One region of the Paenibacillus polymyxa M1 genome, then DNA from elsewhere that is predicted to be linked to it. Evidence: riboswitches for the same ligand, from Rfam matches in the RefSeq annotation. Region 1 holds a riboswitch; each other region holds the start of a gene.
What was found. A riboswitch is a leader RNA that binds a small molecule or an ion and turns the genes downstream of it on or off. The one in region 1 is predicted to bind cobalamin.
Positions count from the first base shown of each region.

Region 1 (6,852 bases):
GCGGTGTCGAACGGACATCAATGTATTTCCCCTTTTCTATATATGTGATAATGATTATCATAATCATATTTAGAATAGGTACCACATTATATTTTGTCAACAATATTCGGCAAGCAGAGCTATTATTTATTTTGAATTTTTATAATATTGAATTTATGGATTAATCCGCCAATGTTTGAAATAGGGCACGCGTGTATTCATGCTTCAATAGTTCTTCATCCCAATCCTCAAATATTTCCACGATCTCTCCCTGAACCATGACGGCAACACGATCACAGAACGTACGGGTGGACTGAAGATCATGAGTGATAAAAAGATAGGACAGCTGGCGTTCGAGTTGCATTCTTTTGAGCATGTCTAGCACGGAAGACTGGGTTGTCGTATCCAGATTGGCGACCGATTCATCGAACAGGATGATTTCTGGTTCAACCGCCAACGCCCGAGCAATGCACACCCGCTGTTTTTGTCCACCGCTTAGCTGTGCAGGGTATTTTCCCAGACTGTCAGCCTCCAACCCTACCGATTCCAGTAAGGAAAGGCAGATATCCAGCGCCCTTACCTTTCGCTTAGGAAAATAGTTACGGATCGGCTCCATCAAAATATCTTGAATGGTCATACGGGGATGCAGTGAAGAGGCCGAGTCCTGCGCAACCAACTGGATTCGTTTGTACAGATGAATATCCTTCATCCTTCTAGTATGTATGGGCCGGTGATCCAGCCAGATTTCCCCCGAGGTCAACGACTCCAGCCCCAGAATACACTGTGCCAGCGTACTTTTGCCACTTCCGCTTTCTCCAACCAATCCAAGGCATTCTCCCTGTCGTAATTCCAGACTCACTTTCTGTATAGCCTGCTGCTCACTCTGTCTCGTGTTGAACCAGCCTTTTCTCCGTCTGCGGACAGGGTAAGCTTTGGTGACGTTCTTCAATTCCAGTATCACGGTTGCATCCTTCCTTCCGGGGTCATCTCCAGCACCCGATCTGCTATGCGGCTTATCCCCTGACGATCATGTGAAATTAACAAAATCGTGAGATCGAAATCTTCCCTCAACTGTAGAAGCAAGGCCAGAACCTTGTCGCGGTTAATAACATCCAGCGCTGTAGTAGGCTCGTCGGCAATAAAGAGGCGCGGACCAGAGCTTAACATTGCAGCCAGCAGTACCCTTTGGCACATACCTCCGCTTAGTTCAAAAGGATATGATGACAGAATATGCTCAGGATCGGCAAAACCGACCTTGCGGAGCAGAGAACACAAATAGGATTCCTGCCCTGGAATAGTACGGCCTCCAGCCAGCTCTGTGACACGATTTAGCATCAGCCGCATCCGTGACAGCACACCCTGGGGCTGCGATGCAGTGTGGGACGGGGCAGCATCAGCTTGCCCCAGCTCCTTCTGGGCGCGCATCAGGCGCCCCCCGTTCAGTCTAAGCGTATCCGTCAGCTGGGCACGGACGGTACGGATCGGATTCAGCCCGCTCAGCGATTGCTGAATGAGCAGGGCAATTTCCCCACGGCGCAGTCTTTGCCAGCGCTGTTCATGGAACGGGATAATGTCTTCCCCGTTATAGTAGATGCACCCTTGCGTAACACCAACACCTGGGTCCAGCATACCCGCGATTGCGTGTGCGGTCAGGCTTTTGCCGCATCCACTTGGCCCAGTCAAGGCTACAATTTCCCCTGGGTAGACGGAAAAGTTCACATCCCGTAATAGCGGTTTGCTTTCGCTTCCGCTGGCTCTTACACCTGTACGGCAAATCTCCAAATGTTCCACGTGTAACAACGGTTTTTGCATGTATGCTTGCTCTATCGTGTCCTTTCGCCCCGTGACTGGTCGCTCCCCCACTATTTTGCCGCCTCCTTTTCCGAAAAATGATCACCCAGAAGCTGGCAGGCAAGCACAAATAGCATAATCGCCAAACCCGGGAAGATCATAACATGCGGAGCCACCTGAAAATACGAGGTTGCATCATGCAGCATCACACCCCACTCTGGCTTGGGCGGCTGTACACCCAGTCCAAGAAAGGAGAGCCCAGCGATCATTAACACCACGCGTCCGATATCCCATACCGTATAAACCAACAATTGCGGCCATACTTGTGGCAATACATAACGCCTTAGTATGCGCACGTGTGAATTACCGAACAAACGGGCATACCGTACATAGTCCTCCTGGCAAGCTTTTTGAACCAAACTACGGATATAGCGGACATAGCCCGCCCACCGTACCGCAATAATCGCTAGAGTCATGTTGACGAAACCCGGCCCCAAAATACCCACAATCGCTACCGTTAAAATAATATCAGGAAAAGCCAGTACGCCGTCGATTCCCCGCATAATCAACTGATCCACGCGCCCTCGCACATAACCAATGAGCAAGCCTGTGGGCAGACTGATACACAGCGTAGCTACCGTAATCGCACAAGCGATTAGCACACTCGTCCGAATCCCGTAAATGAGCCGTGACAGCACATCCCGACCCAGATGATCCGTACCAAAAGGATATTTCCGACTGGGTGGTGCCAAACGGTTCAGAAGATCCACATGCAGAGGATCATGAGGGGCGGCCCATGGAGCCAGCAATCCGAGCAGCACGATCAGGCCAAACAGTGCGCCCCCTGTCAGCAAGCTTCCTCTAAAGGAAAGCCGTATCTTTTTCATTTTCAGCTTCCCCCTTAACGCAAACGCAGCCTTGGATCTATCACCGTCTGGACCACATCCACCAAACACTGAACACCTACAATTAAAAATGCAGCAAACATAACATATCCCTGAATCACCGGGTAATCCCGCTGCGTAATTGCATCTATAAAATACTTGCCCAACCCTGGCCATGAAAAAATGGTCTCTACGATGACGTTACCTGCCAGCATAAATGATAGATTCGTACCTAACAGCGTAACCATTGGCAGAACGGCATGTTTAAATAGCTCAAAAAAGAGAATATGCATACGGGAAAAACCGCGAGCCCTCGCTGCCTTCACAAAATTGCGGTCACTCAGCTCCAGCATTTGAGCGCGCAATACACGAGCTTGCACCGTTCCCAATCCTGCACCAAGCGTCAGCGCTGGGAGTACTAAATGTGTCCAGTCCTCCCTTCCCATGGATGGGAGCCAGCCCAAGCGAACGGAAAATAGATAGATTAGCAGAAAACCAAGCCAAAAAGAAGGGATCGACGATCCTAGCAAAGCGAACAGCCTGCCCAGACGATCTAGTGGACCGCTGACTTTTAGCGAGGCAGCCAGGCCCATCCCAAGCGTAAGCACCGTCATGACGGCAAAGCCCGCCAAAGCTAGCTCCACCGTAGCGGGTAGTCTGCTCCACAGTTCGTTTAGCACCGACTCCTTGGACACATATGAGGTTCCCCAATGTCCCGTGAACACATCCCGCAGCCAGTTCATATATTGAATATGAAGCGGCTCATTCAAGCCCAGTTCGTTTCGCAGCGCGGTCAGCGCCTCCCCAGAAGCAGGAACATTATGCGCGGTGAGCAAAATGAGGGCAGGGTCACCAGGGGCCAGCCTCATCAGTACAAAAGTCAGCGTGGATACAACGAATACAATGATGGGCAGCTGCGCCACACGTTCCAGTATAAAACGAATCATAGGATACGTAGCTCGTTATTCCGCAATATCAGATTGCGCTGTAATGTAGTAATACTCGATCGGATGCGGCGTAAAGCCCTCTACCCCTTTTTTCACGCCAAACACATTGTCAGGGTGTACAATGAACGACTGCGGCAAGTCTGTATTGATGATATCCAGCGCTTGCAGTGTTACCGCATTACGCTGTGCGGTATCCTTTGCCAACTTCAGGCTGTTAAGAATATCCTCCAGCGGTTTGGAAGCATAACGGCTTACATTAGCTTCACTTGTAGAGGAGTAGAACATGTCCATAAAATACTGCGGTTCCCCTGTATGGGCCGTGAGCATGCTGTACATAGCAAAATCCCAATCGTTTTTGGTCAACGCCTCGTCGATATTTTCCACCTTGCGAATTTTGACCTGGATTCCCTCATTCAGCAACTGGCTCTGAATAACCTCAGCCATGACGGATAGCTCCGGACGCTGAGGGAAGGTCAGCAGCGTAACCTCGAATGGCTTGCCCTGCTTGGACCATGTGCCTTGGGCATCCTTTTGCCAGCCATCCTTCGTCAACAACTGCTCTGCCGTTCCGTTCAATGCTTTGCGCTCAATCTTACCGAAGGGAAGGATACTCGGAAACGGGCTGCTTGCCTCCGTACCGAAGCCCCTCATGACGGCGCTCACAATGGATGCGCGCGGAATCAGACTGTCCACCACCTTACGGTTGGTCGCATCCTTGAACACAGGCGATTCCATGTTGTACACAATCATATGGGTACGCAAGGACGGAGCCGACAGCACTTGTAGCTTGTCGTTCTTTTTTAATACCCCTGCGTTATCTACCGGAATATCCGTCGCTACATCTACCTCACCGGATTGCAACGCCATCAGGCGCGAATTACCGTCCGTAATGAATTTCATCGTTGCTTCAGCCAGTCGTGCCTTTTCGCCCCAATATCCGTCATAACGCTCTACGACCAAGGATTGATCCTTGTTAAAGGCTTTGATTTTAAAAGCACCTGTCATTGCAGGGTAGCTCTGCTCATCTTTCATGGATTCCACATCCAGCACGATTGTTGACGGATCAGCCAGATTGGATGCCAGCGCTGCATTCGGTTGGTTTGTCGTAATTTTCAACGTCAGCGGGCCATTTACATCAATGGACTTCACATCCAGTAAATCCTTCGCCAGGTGACTTTTCTCGATAGAGCGCAGCAAAGATGCTTTTACGCTTACTGCATCCATACTCTTTCCATCATGAAAAGTGACCTTATCCTGCAAGCTGAACGTCCACACGTTAGGACTGTCGTGCTTCCATTCCTTGGCTAGCCAAGCCACAGGCTCCAACTTTTCATTCAAACGAATGAGTGTCTCACCGGCACCGGAACGCATCACATCCCAGCTATTGTCTCCATGCGGATCGACGCCTGACGGTTTCCACGTATACGCCATCACCAGCTTTTTACCTGCTGGAGTCTGTTGTGCAGGCGTATTCTCACCCTTGCCTGAGCTATCCTCCGTCTTCGTGGCTGTGCCGCATCCCGAAAGAGCCATAACTGCCATCAGCAGCAGCAATCCTGTACATATGAACCATGAACGCCTATTACGATTGCCTATCATCCCACATGTCCTCCTCTATCTTGTAAAATATCGTATAAACCTAACGCAAAACGCGAAAAAAGCATTCCCAACCACTTGACCAGCAGTCAGAAATGCTTTCATTATAAAATGTCAAAACTCACCTCAAAGCCAACTCCAAAAACATAGAAGGGATCAGATCGGTTTCAGACATTCCGTATGCAGCACGCCTAACCACCTCCCCAGCATCCCGTGGGTCTGACAGTGATGTCAAAACAGGCAGGTCTCCTGACTCCAGGCTTATCTTTCAGGCCTTCCCGGTTCCTCACAGTTCCAGTGGCTATTCTGAAAGCTCCAGCAGTACCCTGCTGATGCCTGTTTACAGTGGCGGGTCCGTGTCGGAATCTACCGAACTTCCCTTTTAAGTGAACACGCTCAACAACTATCTACATCGTCTCAACAAAACCTCGTATATAGAGTTGTCCGGCTCACACCTGTTTTCTTCCTTTATTCCTTTTTATTACGAATTAGGATTATCTTATTTTGTTGCTACTGGCTTGTCAACAAATGCAGCGTAATATTTTAAATTTGAATGATACGATGAGAATCAAGGCTGTGACTATTCATTGCATGCACGCAATTCACGTGCTAAAATTAGGTATAGAGATATCCACCGTATCCGTATACTAAAAAGAGCCTTCGCCGCGCCAACGGCAAAGACTCCTAGGATTTGAAAGGCTGTGGATCACCACGGCGCGCTAAATGCTTAGCTAAACCCACCGTTAGGCGCCTAACCTAATCAAGCGGTGGGTTTTCGCTTGTTCCGAAATTTCCGACGCAGCCAGCGATAAAGTTTACGAATACTAAACACCAGGCTTAGTAACGTAACCATCCAACGCAACACATCGTAGCACGACACAAGTGTGACCATCGGCTTCACCCCCTTTCGGGAAGCTGCGCCATGGTCCGAAAACATCCACCACTATAATCCGCTCTGGGTAACCCCATGCCAAACAGCCGGAAAAGAGGCTACGTCCTCTTTCCGGCTGTTTTTATCTATTTCCTATTCATCAAACCTTCTGTGGAACCTCCGAGACATTTACGCCTTTGACCGATTCACCCTGTTTTCTTGCCAAAACGATGTTCAAGACAATTGCCGTAATCGAGCCCGATACAATACCATTTTGCAGCAGCATTTTGGCAAAGCTAGGCAGTTGGTCAAACATTTGCGGCAGAACAGCTGAGCCTAGGCCTACAGCAATACTGCATGCTGCGATCAGCAGATTGCTTTCCTTCCGCAGATCTACTTCTGACAAAATAGACATACCTGATGCAGCAACCGAGCCAAACATGACGATCATTGCCCCGCCCAGCACAGCGTTAGGAATCACTGTCGTCAAGGCAGCCAGCTTAGGCAGCAAACCGAGAACGACCATGATGCCGCCCGCAGCAAAAATAACGTTACGCGATTTGACGCGAGTTAGCGAGATCAGACCCACATTTTGCGAGAAGGCCGTGTAAGGGAACGCATTAAAAATACCGCCCAGCATAATCGCAAGCCCCTCCGAACGAAGTCCATTGACGATTTGCTTTTGTTCCACCTTCTGATCAATCGCTTTACCTACTGCCAGATAAACCCCCGTAGACTCGACCATGCTGACAATATTGACGATAATCATCGTGCATACCGCCAT
Region 1 is NC_017542.1:5,692,099-5,698,950, forward strand. Features, by position in the region: gene nikA (nickel ABC transporter substrate-binding protein) at 1-18, opposite strand, end outside; gene PPM_RS25560 (ABC transporter ATP-binding protein) at 161-940, opposite strand; gene PPM_RS25565 (ATP-binding cassette domain-containing protein) at 937-1,842, opposite strand; gene nikC (nickel transporter permease) at 1,842-2,657, opposite strand; gene nikB (nickel ABC transporter permease) at 2,672-3,601, opposite strand; gene PPM_RS25580 (ABC transporter substrate-binding protein) at 3,617-5,200, opposite strand; cobalamin riboswitch at 5,419-5,623, opposite strand; gene PPM_RS25585 (nucleobase:cation symporter-2 family protein) at 6,229-6,852, opposite strand, start outside.

Region 2 (6,852 bases), 1.7 Mb from region 1:
AATATGCCGAGCTGGCTGGCAAATTCGGAGCCGAGATCCATCGGGTATACGGGAAGGCTTCGCTTCAATGGAAGGCAGACGTGGAGGACATCCTTCAGCTCATGGAGCAGGTAGATGTATTGTTCCTTGGGCAGCCGAATAATCCAAACGGTGTGCAATATGGTGAGCAGGAGCTATATGAACTGGCAGAGGCGGCTGGCAGAACGGGTACCGTGTTAGTGGTGGATGAAGCCTTTATTGATTTTATCCCACTGGAACGGCAAATCTCATTATTGCCTGTGCTGGAACGCTATCCTCATGTGATTTTGATCCGATCGATGACCAAATTTTATGCCATTCCTGGCTTACGATTGGGCTATGCGATTGCTCATCCGGACTATATCCGGCAAATGACGGCCAAACAGGTGACCTGGAGCGTTAATGGACTGGCGTTGCTGGCTGGAGAGGCGTGTCTGAGAAGTGGGCAAGCTTATGAGCGCCGCACACAGGAACTGATTGCTACGGAGCGCAGTCGCTTACTGGCTGCCTTGGCGGAATGGGGCTGTGGTGTCGTTCCCGGCGAAGCCAATTACGTGCTAGCAAGGGCGCCGGGAACGTGGAGTGCATCGGCTATTCAGCAGGCGCTTGGACAACGCGGGATTCTTATACGTAGCTGTGCCATGTATCCTGGACTGTCAGCGAGCCATTTTCGAATTGCGGTTAAGGACGCCGAAGCCAACAATATGCTGCTGTCTGCACTGAGTGAAGTGCTGGAGGAGGAGCGGCGTGATCGTTAGCTTGGTTATCATGGCAGCCTATCTGCTGGACAGGCTAATCGGTGATCCGAGATGGTTGCCGCATCCAGTCATCGGGATGGGACATGCCATTTCAGCATTGGAAAAAGCGATTCGCCGTAAGGTCCGCAGTGACCGAGGACTGAAACGTGCGGGCATACTGCTTCCATTTATTGTGGCTGGGGGTTCCTTTGTGCTTGCCTGGGGGCTGTTGCGTGTGCTTGCCTGGATTCACCCGTGGTTGTCTGTCGTTGTAGAAATTGTTCTGATTGCAACTACGATTGCTTCCAAAGGTCTAAAGGACGCAGGGATGGCAGTATACCGAGCGTTGCAGGCGAATGACCTGACTGGGGCACGTCGGGAGCTAGGCATGATTGTCGGAAGGGATACGCAGCAGCTTGACGAGCCCGAAATTGTGCGCGGTACCGTCGAAACGGTCGCTGAAAATATCGTGGACGCCATTATTTCCCCGCTTTTTTATGCCCTGATCGGGGGAGCACCCTTGGCACTGGCATATCGTGCCGTAAACACGCTCGATTCAATGGTTGGCTACAAAAATGAAAAGTACCTGCATTTAGGCTGGGCCTCGGCACGGCTGGATGATGTAGCTAACTACATTCCGGCTCGCATGACAGCAGTTATGCTAGTGATAGCGTCGTGGTTGTATCGGCTGGATGCTGCAAGAAGCTGGCGGACAATCAAGCGGGATGCCCGTCTGCATCCAAGCCCAAATAGCGGATTTCCCGAATCAGCGGTGGCAGGTGCCCTAGGGATTCGTCTCGGTGGCTATAATGTGTATCACGGCATACGCTCCTTTCGGGCATATATGGGCGAAGGGATACGACCGCTGGAGTCGAAGGATATCCGGCATACGATCCGGCTGATGTTCGCCGTATCCACTATGTTTGTAGGGTTATGTTTGATGGGAGCTGCAGGGTGTTTTGCCTTGGGATGGATGCAGTGAGGAGTGACACGATTTTGAAACAAGATACAGAAGGAAAAAGAGTGCGAGAAAGTGCACCAAGTCCGAACTCACAACAGGTTAGTAAGCCGAATGATGCTAAAGAAGATCTGCAGTGGGACATGGAGCTCGTGCTAGTTCGTCATGGCACGACCTTATGGAATAAGGAACATCGATATCTGGGACATGCCGACTTGGGTTTGCTGTCGGGAGCAGAGCAGGAGTTAAAGACTTTACAGAAAAAATTGCAGGGACATTCCTTTGCTCGAATCTATTGCAGCGACTTGATGCGATGTCGCCAGACCTTGCAGATCATTTTGCCGGAGTCAGCATTGACGTCTGAATGTTCCCTCTCTGCTATGCCTCCTATCATGGAACCACATCTGCGAGAACTTCACTTTGGTGAGTGGGATGGAAAAACGTATGACATGCTTAAGGATGTGGCGTTGTATCGCGCTTGGATTGATGAGCCGCAACAATTCACCCCACCTGGAGGAGAGCCTTGGATTCATTTTGTGAATCGTCTGCGTGAATTCCTAGACTCTCTGTTTGCGTGGCGCATTGCTTTGGAAGTTCAGCCAATGGAGTCGAATGCTGCGCCGTCCTCTGTTTTGATTGTCACGCATGGTGGTGTAATTCGTCAGTTGGCTTGTATGCTTATGCCTGGCCATGATTTTTGGAGTCTGAATCCGAAGCCGGGAGAAGCATTTAGGATTCAGTTAAGGTTGACAGGACCGCACAATTGTATAGCAAGATTGCTTTCTCATTAGGTTAAACAAGGCGAATAAAGCGACTGCTTGGGTTGTAAGCTAACTCTTTTTAACCTATAATCATCAAGTAAAAGAACGGCTTGACTACCACTACATCAAATATCCAGCAGACGAGGTCGGCGCTATGTGAGGAACTTGCTTTCCTTTATTGCGCTGTTAAAAGGGAAGTCGGTGTGAGTCCGACGCGGTCCCGCCACTGTAAATGGAAACATGCTCATTAGCCCTGTTTTATGTGCCGCCAAGCATATGAAAGAATATCAGGACATGCATTTTCCATAAGTCAGGATACCTGCCCGTCCGCCTGTCACCATAATCCTTCGAGGAAAGGATGACGTGTTCGCAGTGACTGTCCATGCGGAAAGAAGCTGCCCGCCTGCGCACGATCTGTGCTAACGTGACCCCTGTGTCCTGATATGAGGATGCGGGGGTTTTTGATAGGAAAAGAAGGCTGGAATGAGAAAATATCGGATGAAGTTCAAGTAACGCTCTTAACGATTTTTGTATGAAAGGGTGCAAATCATGGCAGGAAAAAAAATAAAGGTATGGACTACAGGTCTATTGGCGCTGATATTGGCAGTTGGGCTGAGTGCATGTGGCGCGAATGGAAAAAATGCACAAAATAAAGAGGGCCAAGCTTCTTCACAGCAGCCGGGACAGACCGTAACCGCACAAGTGCCTCCGGGCAAAACGGTTTACCCGCTAACGCTTAAGGATGCAACAGGACAGGAATTTACATTTAAAAAAGCACCGGATAAGATCGTTTCCGTCTCCCCGGCAGAAACCGAGGCGCTGTTCGCTATCGGACTGGATAAGGAAATTGTTGGTGTATCCGACTACTCTGATTACCCGGAGGCAGCTACGAAAAAGCCTAAAATGGGCGGTATTATGAAACCGAACGAAGAGGCGATCATTGCTGCGAACCCGGAAGTTGTTTTTGCAGGGATTTCACTTAGTGAACAGGCTACGACTAAGCTGCGTGACATGGGAATTATGATTTTTAAAACTGAACCGAAAACAGTTGAAGATGTCATAGCTAACATCGAATTGTATGGGAAAATCACCGATCATCAGAAAGAAGCGAGAGCGGTGACTGACAAGATGAGAGCAGATGTAGCAGAAGTGAAAGAAGGAGTTAAAAATATCGGCAAAGGGCAGAAGCTGCGGGTATACGTCGAGTTTTCACCAGGCTGGACAGTGGGTAAAGGCGAGTTTATGGACGAGCTGATTACATTAGCAGGTGGTGAAAATGTAGGTGCTACGCAGAAGGGGTGGTACCAAATCAGTGAGGAAAATATTATAGCTGCAAACCCTGACGTGATTTTGTACAGTAAAAGTGTGAAGGACGACAAAACAGGCCAGACCCTCGGAGATATCATTAAAGCTCGCAGTGGATGGGATCAAATATCGGCTGTTCGTAACCATCGTGTATTTGCCGTGGATGATAATTTGATCAGTCGTCCGGGGCCACGCGTAACGGAAGGGCTCAAGGAAGTGGCTAAGGGCGTGTACCCTGAAATTTTCAAATGAACCGTAGACTGATCGGTTTTGGGGGGACAGGTCTTGTCTTGCTGCTGCTGACGCTGCTACTCTGTCTTGGCATCGGCTCGGTCAGTCTTCCGGTCAGCCAGATCACAGGTATTTTGATCAACCACCTACCGTGGTTAGGTGATACGTTTACACCGGATTGGAATACATCCTCAGAGCAGATCATTTTGAAGGTCAGATTGCCACGGGTGTTACTGGGAATGTTGGTTGGAGCAGCGCTGGCGCTGGCGGGAGCCGGATTTCAGGGTGTGTTGCGTAATCCCTTGGCTGATCCGTATACCCTTGGGGTATCCTCGGGAGCTTCGGTCGGAGCAGCAGTACTGATTTATTGGGGGCTTCAATTTTCATTTGTGGGTATATGGACGCTTCCGCTAGTTGCATTTATAACCGGCATGCTGACGCTGTGGATGGTGTTGACGTTGGCGCGTGAAGGTGGGAAAATTCCGACCCAAAGCCTCATTTTATCAGGTGTGGTGATGCAATTTTTTGGGGGAGCCATTGTTTCTTTTCTGGCAGCCATGTCGAAGGAAACAGTCAATGAAATATTGTACTGGACGATGGGAAGTCTCAGTCTGCGAGGTTGGTCATATACGGGAATTCTTTTACCTTACGTGATCGTTGGGCTGGTGTTTCTATGGAACCGGGCACGGGTGCTGAATATTCTGGCTTTGGGAGAACGTCAAGCGGCTCATATGGGGGTTCATGTAGATGCGACGAAGCTATCTGTCCTGATCATATCTACCTTGCTGACAGCTGCCGCTGTCTCGGTATGTGGAGTCATTGGCTTTGTTGGACTTGTTGTGCCTCATATCATTCGTCTGATGGCAGGTCCCGATTACCGGATGATTGTTCCGTTATCTGCACTGGGTGGAGCTATTTTTATGGCTTGGGCAGATACGGCGGCTCGCACGTTGTTGGCCCCAATGGAAATTCCTCTGGGCGTTATGACGGCCTTTGTTGGGGCACCATTCTTCGCGTATCTCCTGTACCGGAACAAGAAGCTACGCAGGGGGGATCTGTTGTGACCAAACAAAGTGAATTACAGAAGGTGTATGATCGGGCGCTAGAGGTAGCAGGCCTGACCCGTGCTTATGGAAAGTTCCATGTGTTGAAGAATATTAGCTGGAACGTAGACGAAGGAGCTTGGTGGGGGATCATTGGTCCGAATGGGAGTGGAAAATCGACGTTGCTGCATCTGCTTTCTGGCGTAGATCAGCCGACTTCTGGAAGTGTTCATATCTATGGTAAAAAGGTCGGTAGCTACAGCAGAAAAGAGCTTTCTCAACTTGTAGCCGTACTCCAGCAGGAGGGAATTCCTCCAGTGGGATACACCGTCAGGGAAGTTATAGAAATGGGACGGTTTCCTCATCAGGACTGGCTAGGCAGGGAAAAGGGAGTTGATGTGGAGGCGATTACGGATCGGGTCCTAGCGCGATTGAGTCTAACTTCACTGGCCGACAGAACATTGGACCGCTTGAGTGGGGGACAGCGACAGCGTGTAGCATTAGCAAAGGTGATGGTACAGGAGCCACAGGTATTGCTGCTGGACGAACCTACGACTTATCTGGATTTGCGCTATCAGCTTGAATTTATGGAGTTGCTGGCAGAATGGCGCCAAGAAACGGGCGTGACAATCATTGCTGTCCTGCATGATCTTAATTTGGCGGCACAGTTTTGCGATAATTTGCTTGTACTTAAGGATGGAATGGTTGAAGGATTGGGTACTTCATCGGATTTGCTAACAGAGGACCGGATTCGTCGTGTATATGGTGTTGAGCCTGTGATGCTTCCGCATCCCGATAGCGGTGTGCCGCAGCTCTTGCTGCGCAGAAGCGCTGCGTCTACAGCAGACCAATAGGAGATTGGGAACATACTAAAAAAAGAGCAGGGAGTGGAAGATATGAACGACAAGCTGCGTCAGCTGATCGATAGCATTGCCCAGCCGGATGGAGTGGCGGCTTCGGCAGCTTCAGCACATTTGGACCAATTAACGAAGCCACCTGGAAGTCTTGGAAAGCTGGAGAGTTTGGCCATCCAGTTAGCAGGAATTACTGGCGTGGATAAGCCTGAATTTGATCGTAAAACGGTGATGGTCATGGCTGCGGATCATGGTGTGTGTGAAGAGGGAGTTAGCGCCTTTCCAGCTGAGGTTACGCAGCAAATGCTGTATAACATGCTGTCAGGCGGCGCAGCAATTAATGTGCTGGCACGTCATGCGGGCGCTGATGTCCAGGTAGTAGATGTTGGCGTGAATGCGGATGTCTCTCACCCGAGTTTGGTGAATCGTAAGGTGCGCATGGGCACTTCGAATATGGCTAAAGGGCCAGCCATGCTGCGTACGGAAGCGGAACAAGCAGTTTTGGCCGGAGCTGAAGCTGTAGCAGAAGCGGTTAAAGGTGGCACACGGCTATTCGTTACCGGAGAGCTGGGCATCGGGAATACGACAGCCAGCGCTGCGGTCGTGTGTGCGCTCACCGGGCTTGAGCCGGAAGTTATCGTAGGCCGGGGGACAGGTGTAGATTCGGCGGGACTTACCCGTAAAATAGCCGTTGTCTGCCGCGCATTGGAGGTGAATCAGCCGGATGCCAATGACGCGCTTGACGTGCTGACCAAGGTCGGCGGTCTGGAGATTGCCGCCCTGGCAGGCGTCATCCTCGGCGCAGCCGCACATCGCTGTCCAGTGGTGCTGGACGGCTTTATTTCCGGCGCGGCTGCTCTCGCTGCACGCGCAATTGCGCCTGCAAGCGCGGCGTACATGCTTGCTTCGCACGCCTCGGACGAGCGCGGACACGCGGCGGTGCTT
Region 2 is NC_017542.1:1,516,513-1,523,364, forward strand. Features, by position in the region: gene cobD (threonine-phosphate decarboxylase CobD) at 1-776, shown strand, start outside; gene cbiB (adenosylcobinamide-phosphate synthase CbiB) at 766-1,737, shown strand; gene PPM_RS06620 (histidine phosphatase family protein) at 1,752-2,504, shown strand; cobalamin riboswitch at 2,605-2,816, shown strand; gene PPM_RS06625 (ABC transporter substrate-binding protein) at 3,024-4,031, shown strand; gene PPM_RS06630 (FecCD family ABC transporter permease) at 4,028-5,074, shown strand; gene PPM_RS06635 (ABC transporter ATP-binding protein) at 5,071-5,907, shown strand; gene cobT (nicotinate-nucleotide--dimethylbenzimidazole phosphoribosyltransferase) at 5,950-6,852, shown strand, end outside.
Region 2: linked by a shared signal. The riboswitch ahead of PPM_RS06625 (ABC transporter substrate-binding protein) and the one ahead of PPM_RS25580 (ABC transporter substrate-binding protein) in region 1 are both predicted to bind cobalamin.

Region 3 (6,852 bases), 230 kb from region 1:
AGCCCCGCCTGAATCATCTGCACATCTGCCACCACCGGCTGCCCTGCGCGAATAGCTGCAATTCCGGCTTCAATGGCTTTCGGATGAAATACCATGCTGCGGCCCAACTCAAAATCAGCAGATGCATGAATGACACGCTGTACAACAGGATATTGCTCTGCTGTAAATGGATGCTCTCCCAATTCCTCTGTGATCATCGCAAAGCTTTTACCCTCAATCTCCTGCGGCTGTACCGTTAGCGGTTTAAAATCTGTTTTAAAGTCCATGGTATCGACCACTCCCTTATGGAAAATTAGTTTAGGAAAAATAACTGCTCGTGTATTGAAACAACAGATATTTCTATTAAAACACGTATTTTAAGATGACTATATTTTAGATACATGCCAGCAGTCGTTCTGGATTAACTGCACCTGTAGGAACTTGACTCAACTCAAATTGAAATCTTCCCAGTTGCTGTGCGCAGTACATCAATTACTCCGTCGAAATGATCAAATACCGTTCCAAATTCCACTTCCGGTCTGGAAATTAAAATGACGTGGATACCCAGGTCCAGAGCAGATTGAACCTTCTCATCCACTGCTCCTGTGCGTCCGCTTTCCTTGGTGACCATTACGGTCGTACCAAAGTGCTTGTACAATGCTTCGTTCAGCTCACGGGAAAAGGGTCCCTGCATAGCAATAATATTTTTTTGCTCCATCCCCAGTTCGCCACATTTCTCCATATTGTCCAGACGCGGCAGCATACGTGCAACCAGACGAATCTCCGGATCTCCGAGTAAATGCTTGGTGAACGTGCCAAGCGTCTTACTGCCCGTCGTAAGCATGACAGAGCCTTTGAGTTGCTTCGCTTCTAATGCCGCTTCTTCATAGGAAGGAACGATATGGAGCAACGGATGATTGTCATACACTAGTCCCGTCCGCTCGTAGCGGATATAAGGAACCCCCGACTCGCGAGCGGCTGCCATCGCATTCGCATGTGCTTCCTCTGCAAAAGGATGACTGGCATCAACAACAGCCTGTATCCCCTTCTCCCGAATCATTGCACCCATTTCGTCGGCTGTCATTCGGCCTGTACGCACGTCCAGTCCTGCTTCGGACAAGCTGGCCGCCGCGCTTTCGGTTACGACCGAAGTCAATACATTAAAGCCAATGTCACGAATTTGCAGCGCCAATTCCCGTGCATCGCTCGTTCCACACAGCATGAAAATCATGAGCCATTCACCTGCCCGGTTACGTTCACTACAGACGGCGTATGTGAATGATCGTGATCATGGTCATTATGGCTGTGAGCATGGACATGATCGTGAGCGTGGTGATGTGTATGGTGCTCGTGATGATGATCATGCTCATGTGCATGGTGATCATGATCGTGATGATGGTCGTGGTCGTTATCGTGATCATGCTGGTGATGGTGGTCGTGGTCATGGTCGTGGTGATGATGGTGATGCTCCTGAGCTTCCAGACGGAACTGGCAGTTATCACAATTAGCCGTAACCTTACCGAACAAGCCTTCATTAGCTCGCTCCAGCACCAGCTCAACCAATTGAGGATGGAAGCCAAAATATCCGCCCATTTCCACTTGTAATGCAGGGTGAGCCTCAGCAAATTCCTGGGTCATTTCTTCGATGCGCTTAATCAGCACCCCAGTGAACAGAAAATACGGAAGCACGATAATCTTTTTGGCCCCCAATCGTACACAACGCTCCAATCCATCGGGAAAAGAAGGCTGCGTCACACCGATAAAGCTGCTTTCTATCCATGTATAAGAAAGCTTCTCCCACAGCATACGGGTGATTTTGAAAAAGTCACTGTTCGCATCTGGATCGCTACTTCCGCGTCCTAATACAAGTACCGCTGTCTCTTCGTTGGATACCTCGGCAGATGCCTCCACCGTGCTATGCATCCCCGCTGGAACGGCAACCGGACGGGTCTCTTTCAAGCGGTCCAGCAGTATGCTAACGATTTTCTCGTGAACGCCAATCGGGCGTCCGTATACAAATTCCACCTGCGGATATTTTGCCTTTGCCCGATCAATAGCCATCGGGATATCAATTTTGGCGTGCACTGCTGCGAACAAAATAATCGGAATAAGAACGACACGTGTCGCCCCTTTCTCCACACACGCCTGTACTCCTTCGGCAATACTAGGGCGTGCCAACTCTAGGAAACAGGTCTCTACACACGTACCTGGCGCCCGATCTGCCACCGCCTGTGCAAATTCCAGCAGTTCCTGATTACCCTCTGGGTCCCGACTTCCATGTCCAACCAACAATATTGCATCCACTGCTGTTTGTTCCTCCTCATTTATAGGGATAGTCTACATACGCCCTATTTTATATATATGCTTGTATCCGGTTCATCAAGCCTACCAACCGACTAATCACCACAAACCGCGTTCACTTCTACTGTTGCCGGTGCATCTTCATGCCGGAAACCCGCAACGATGCCTACACGTTTGAAAAACTTATGAAAACGCTCGTTCGGATGCCCTTTTTCCTTGTATTCAGCGATAATACTCTCCACGATGTCCGTAATCTGATCACCCGGAATTCCTTCCGCTACGGACTGAGCGGCATGAGCATTACGGCCGAATTTTTTGCCGCCGAGGAAAAGATCATATCCTCCCTTGCGGTAGACAATTCCGATATCCTCCAGTACCGCTCCATAGCAGGCCATGCCGCATCCGTTCAAAGCAATGCTCGTTTCCTTGGGTGCCTGTAATCCGCCGAGTACAACCTGTAGGTGCTCAGCCACAGGCACTGCGTCATCCTTCTCCATATTGCAGAAGTCGCATGCCTTGACCTTAAACACATCGCCGATCGGCATGACAATGAATTGTTCATCCCGCAACTGTCCGACCAGTTCCTCGGGGTCTAGGCACGGCACGCGCAGCACAATCTGATGATCTGGCGTGTATTCCAGCTCGCCGTCATCACCCGCTACCTCGGCGAGCAGTGCCATCTGCCGAGCAGTGAACTTCTTGTTTCCCACGCCCGGGGAAACCCCCACTTCAAACAGCGCTGGCTTGCCAAAGCCGCCTGGTGCCTTCCCAGCCGCAGCTCCTGCTCCGGCCCCTGCTGCCGTTCCAACGGCGCTCTGGGCGGTAGGCGCTTGCCCGCTCCAGCGAGCGTTGGCTTCGCCTGGCAGCTTGCCGCCAACAGCAAGGCGACCGAGCGCCTCTGCTGCCAGCGATGCTGGGGCCGCTCCGGTTTGCTTCGCAGGCGTCACCTGTACAGCAGCCATCGCTTGCGGACGTGCTTGCGTCGCAACCGCAGCACCGCTCGCGGAAGGCTCAGTAGGCGCAGTCAGAGTTCCGCCTCCCTGCGGTGCACTCAGCGCGCGATCCTCTTGCGCGCCCAGCGACCACGGCTCCGCTTCCGTGCGAAGCCGCTGATGCGGTTTGAGCACCTGTTCGGTCGCGTCCAGCGTGTATTTACGCTGATAGCCGCGTGGAGTCACGATTAAGCCGTCATACACTGTCGTCGAGGAATTGCCGATGATTACGGTCGTCAGCATCCCGATATCATGGTTCAGCATATCTTCCAGCGTCGTCACAATAACCTGCTGACGTTCACGATAAGCACTCTTCACCAGCCCAACCGGAGTCTGCGGATCACGGTAACGAAGCAAAATGGACTGCGTCTCCACAATCTGGCGGGTACGCCGACCACTACGCGGGTTGTATAATGCAATCACAAAATCAGCCGAAGCCGCAGCTTCTACACGCTTCACGATTGTTTCCCACGGGGTCAGATGATCACTCAAACTGATCGTGCAAGCATCATGCATAACTGGCGCTCCCAATAACGAAGCACAGGATTGAATAGCCGAGATCCCCGGCACAACTTCCACCTCAACCCCGTCCTCGCGACGCCAGCCTTTTTGCATCAGCACTTCGTACACTAGCCCTGCCATGCCATAGACCCCAGCATCTCCACTGGAAATGACGGCTACCTTCTTGCCCATCTCTGCTTGGCGAACCGCCTCCTGCGCACGGCTTACTTCCTCTGTCATCCCTGTGCGTACAATCTCCTGTCCGTTCAACAAGGGACAGATCAAATCAACGTAGGTATTGTAGCCGATAATGACCTCACTTTCGGCCAGCGCATCCAATGCACGTTTTGTGATATGTTCCATATCTCCTGGTCCAAATCCAATCACTAGCAATTTTCCTAATGGGCTCATCGTGCTCCTCCTATCATCCTTTTCAGGGCAGCTATACTATCTATTTCAATAATTTGTGGCATCCTGTAACTCGAAAAAACCCCATCCTGCCCGGATGGGGTTCCTATGTACGTATCTCTCTCATCAGACGAAACAGCGTAAGAGGACAGTCTTGTCTTCCTCCAGCCTGCCGTTGTTTTCCATCTGTTTTGTTTGCGCTTCAAACGCTGCTGCACGTTCATATCCACGCAAACCTGTAACCAACATGGAAAAAGCAACGTGTGCCTGATTTCCTGATTTCGTACACCCATCCTCTCCGCGAAGGTTAACGGTGCATACAGATCAAGGTAGGTCTCCTGGCTTGGCATCAACGGATTCTTTCGTCTTCCCCGTTTTGTACGAGTGACCATTTAAAAGAATCCTCTTCCTTACAGTGGCGGGACCGCTCGGGACTTGCACCCGATTCCCTGTTACCCTTTGCTCAACCGCAAAGGCACCTTGTCTGTCCGCTATTTGATTATGGGTCTTATCATAACCTTGCCTCAATCAGTTGTGCAAGCACGAAAAAAGCTTTATTTCAAGTTCTCTGCCTTATTTTTCAGCATATGCAGCAATTCATCCGGGTCCGCAGAGATACTCAGTAGTGCTGGATGATCAGCTCCGGTAAACCCTTCCTGCACGCTATGACGTACCATTTCTATCAACGGGTCAAAATATCCATTCACATTCAGCAGCCCAATGGGCTTGCGATGTATGCCGATTTGCGCCCAGCACAATACCTCGAACAACTCCTCAAAGGTTCCCAAGCCACCCGGAAGGGCTATAAACGCATCGGCCATCTCACTCATCGCCGCTTTACGTTCATGCATGCTTGCTACCTCAATAAACTCGGTAACTCCCTGATGAATGATCTCTGCATCGAATAACAGGGTGGGCATAATGCCGGTGACCTGACCGTCACCCGCCAGCAGTTCATCCGCTACTTTACCCATCAGCCCCCTGCTGGAGCCACCATAAATTAGACGGATATGCTGGCGAGCCATAGCTTCACCCAGCTTGCCTGCGGCCTCAACATATACCGATGAATGTCCAGGTCTGGACCCTGCAAATACACAAATAGAATTCATAAACGTCTCAGCTCCTGTCCTCAATATCATGCATCGAAACTTATTCATTATATTAGATAAATATTTTCGCTATAACAAAAAACTTTGTCGATGCATGTCCAACAAAAAAAGATAAAGACCTCGAAGGCCCTTATCTCTATTTTACTCTGTATTCGTAAATATAAGTTCATTTTAGCTTACTGCATTATCATTTCTAGCTCATTTCAAATGACCGTTCACGCTCTTCAGACCACAGCCATTCACCGAATCACTATGTTCAAAATATTTGCCCAGCTCCACCATCATCGCACCCATGCGCTCTTCAGTTGGAAACACGACTCGTTCAATCCCTTCTTCCAAAATGGATTGTGCGGTCACCTTGCCTACCGAAACAGCAATTACATCTTCACGAAAAGCTTCCAGTAAATCCTCAAATCGATTTTGCCCTCTCGCATATTGGGCCAAGAACCGGATTTGTGGGCCACTCGTGAACGTAACGGCATCAATCGTACGGTTTATAACATCATCTAGTAACGCCTGCAATTTTGCTTCTTCAGGTGGGATATGCTTATAAGGAAGTACTTGGCGGGTCACTGCGCCCTGCTTATCCAGCCACTCTACCAACCGGGGGGCCGGGTCTCCATGCAGTTGCAACAGCACTTCCTTCCCCTTCAGATCATATGGGCCAAAGGCCCGTGTCAATCCGATCAAACTTCCGTCCTCGTCCCGTACTGCTGGCGTAAAGCCACGCTTTTTGAGTCCATTGACCGTCTTGTAGCCCCGTGCTGCAATGTTGGAGGATTGCAGCAGCTCTATAATCTGCTCGGCCACGCCCATATCCTCCGCCATATCGAACAGAGCATCCAGTCCCATACCGGTCGTGAAGATGTACCAGTCCGGAGGGTTCTTCACCCACGATACAACAGCGTTGCGCAGCTCGATATCATCTAGAAAAACAGTCCCCTGGGCCGGACGCTCTACTGGCTCGCCCCCCATCTTCATAACTAGCAGTGCCATTTCTTCTGCTTTACGGGGACCGGCAAGAGCGACTCTCTTACCTGCCATGCGTTGTGCCATGCTGTTGCCTCCCTTGTAGAAGTCATATTTCTTTCTACCAAGTATACAATCAGAGAGGCAAAACACAAATAAGAATTACTTTTTCGATAAATATAGTAATCTTATAAGTGGGTGTGTCCTGTTTCGCTTTCCTGCTGGCCTTCTTTCTGATCACTTCTATCCCTCTCCCTACCAGATGAGGACTTATCATCGTTGCCACTCCCTTTAAATTTGGGCCGTAGCAACATCCACAGCAAGAAGGGCATGAATACAAAAAAAATGACCATCACCGCAGTCCATTCCCGGCTAAAATCATAAATTTGTACGATATTGGAGAACAGCATAAACGAACAGACATAACCTAACAAACCTACGGGCCAAACCATCAGACTCCCCCAGACATGGGCAAACATACGCTTTACCGCCAAACTGGTAACGTACAGATCAACTCCAATCTTCGTAAGAAAGGTGGGTACGGTCAGTGCTGCCACGAACAAGTCGAACCGATCCAGGAAGTCCGTTAGCTG
Region 3 is NC_017542.1:5,461,008-5,467,859, forward strand. Features, by position in the region: gene PPM_RS24545 (precorrin-8X methylmutase) at 1-266, opposite strand, end outside; gene cobK (precorrin-6A reductase) at 431-1,210, opposite strand; gene PPM_RS24555 (sirohydrochlorin chelatase) at 1,207-2,283, opposite strand; gene cobJ (precorrin-3B C(17)-methyltransferase) at 2,376-4,184, opposite strand; cobalamin riboswitch at 4,492-4,679, opposite strand; gene PPM_RS24570 (TIGR00730 family Rossman fold protein) at 4,736-5,290, opposite strand; gene PPM_RS24575 (uroporphyrinogen-III synthase) at 5,489-6,346, opposite strand; gene PPM_RS24580 (GerAB/ArcD/ProY family transporter) at 6,448-6,852, opposite strand, start outside.
Region 3: linked by a shared signal. The riboswitch ahead of cobJ (precorrin-3B C(17)-methyltransferase) and the one ahead of PPM_RS25580 (ABC transporter substrate-binding protein) in region 1 are both predicted to bind cobalamin.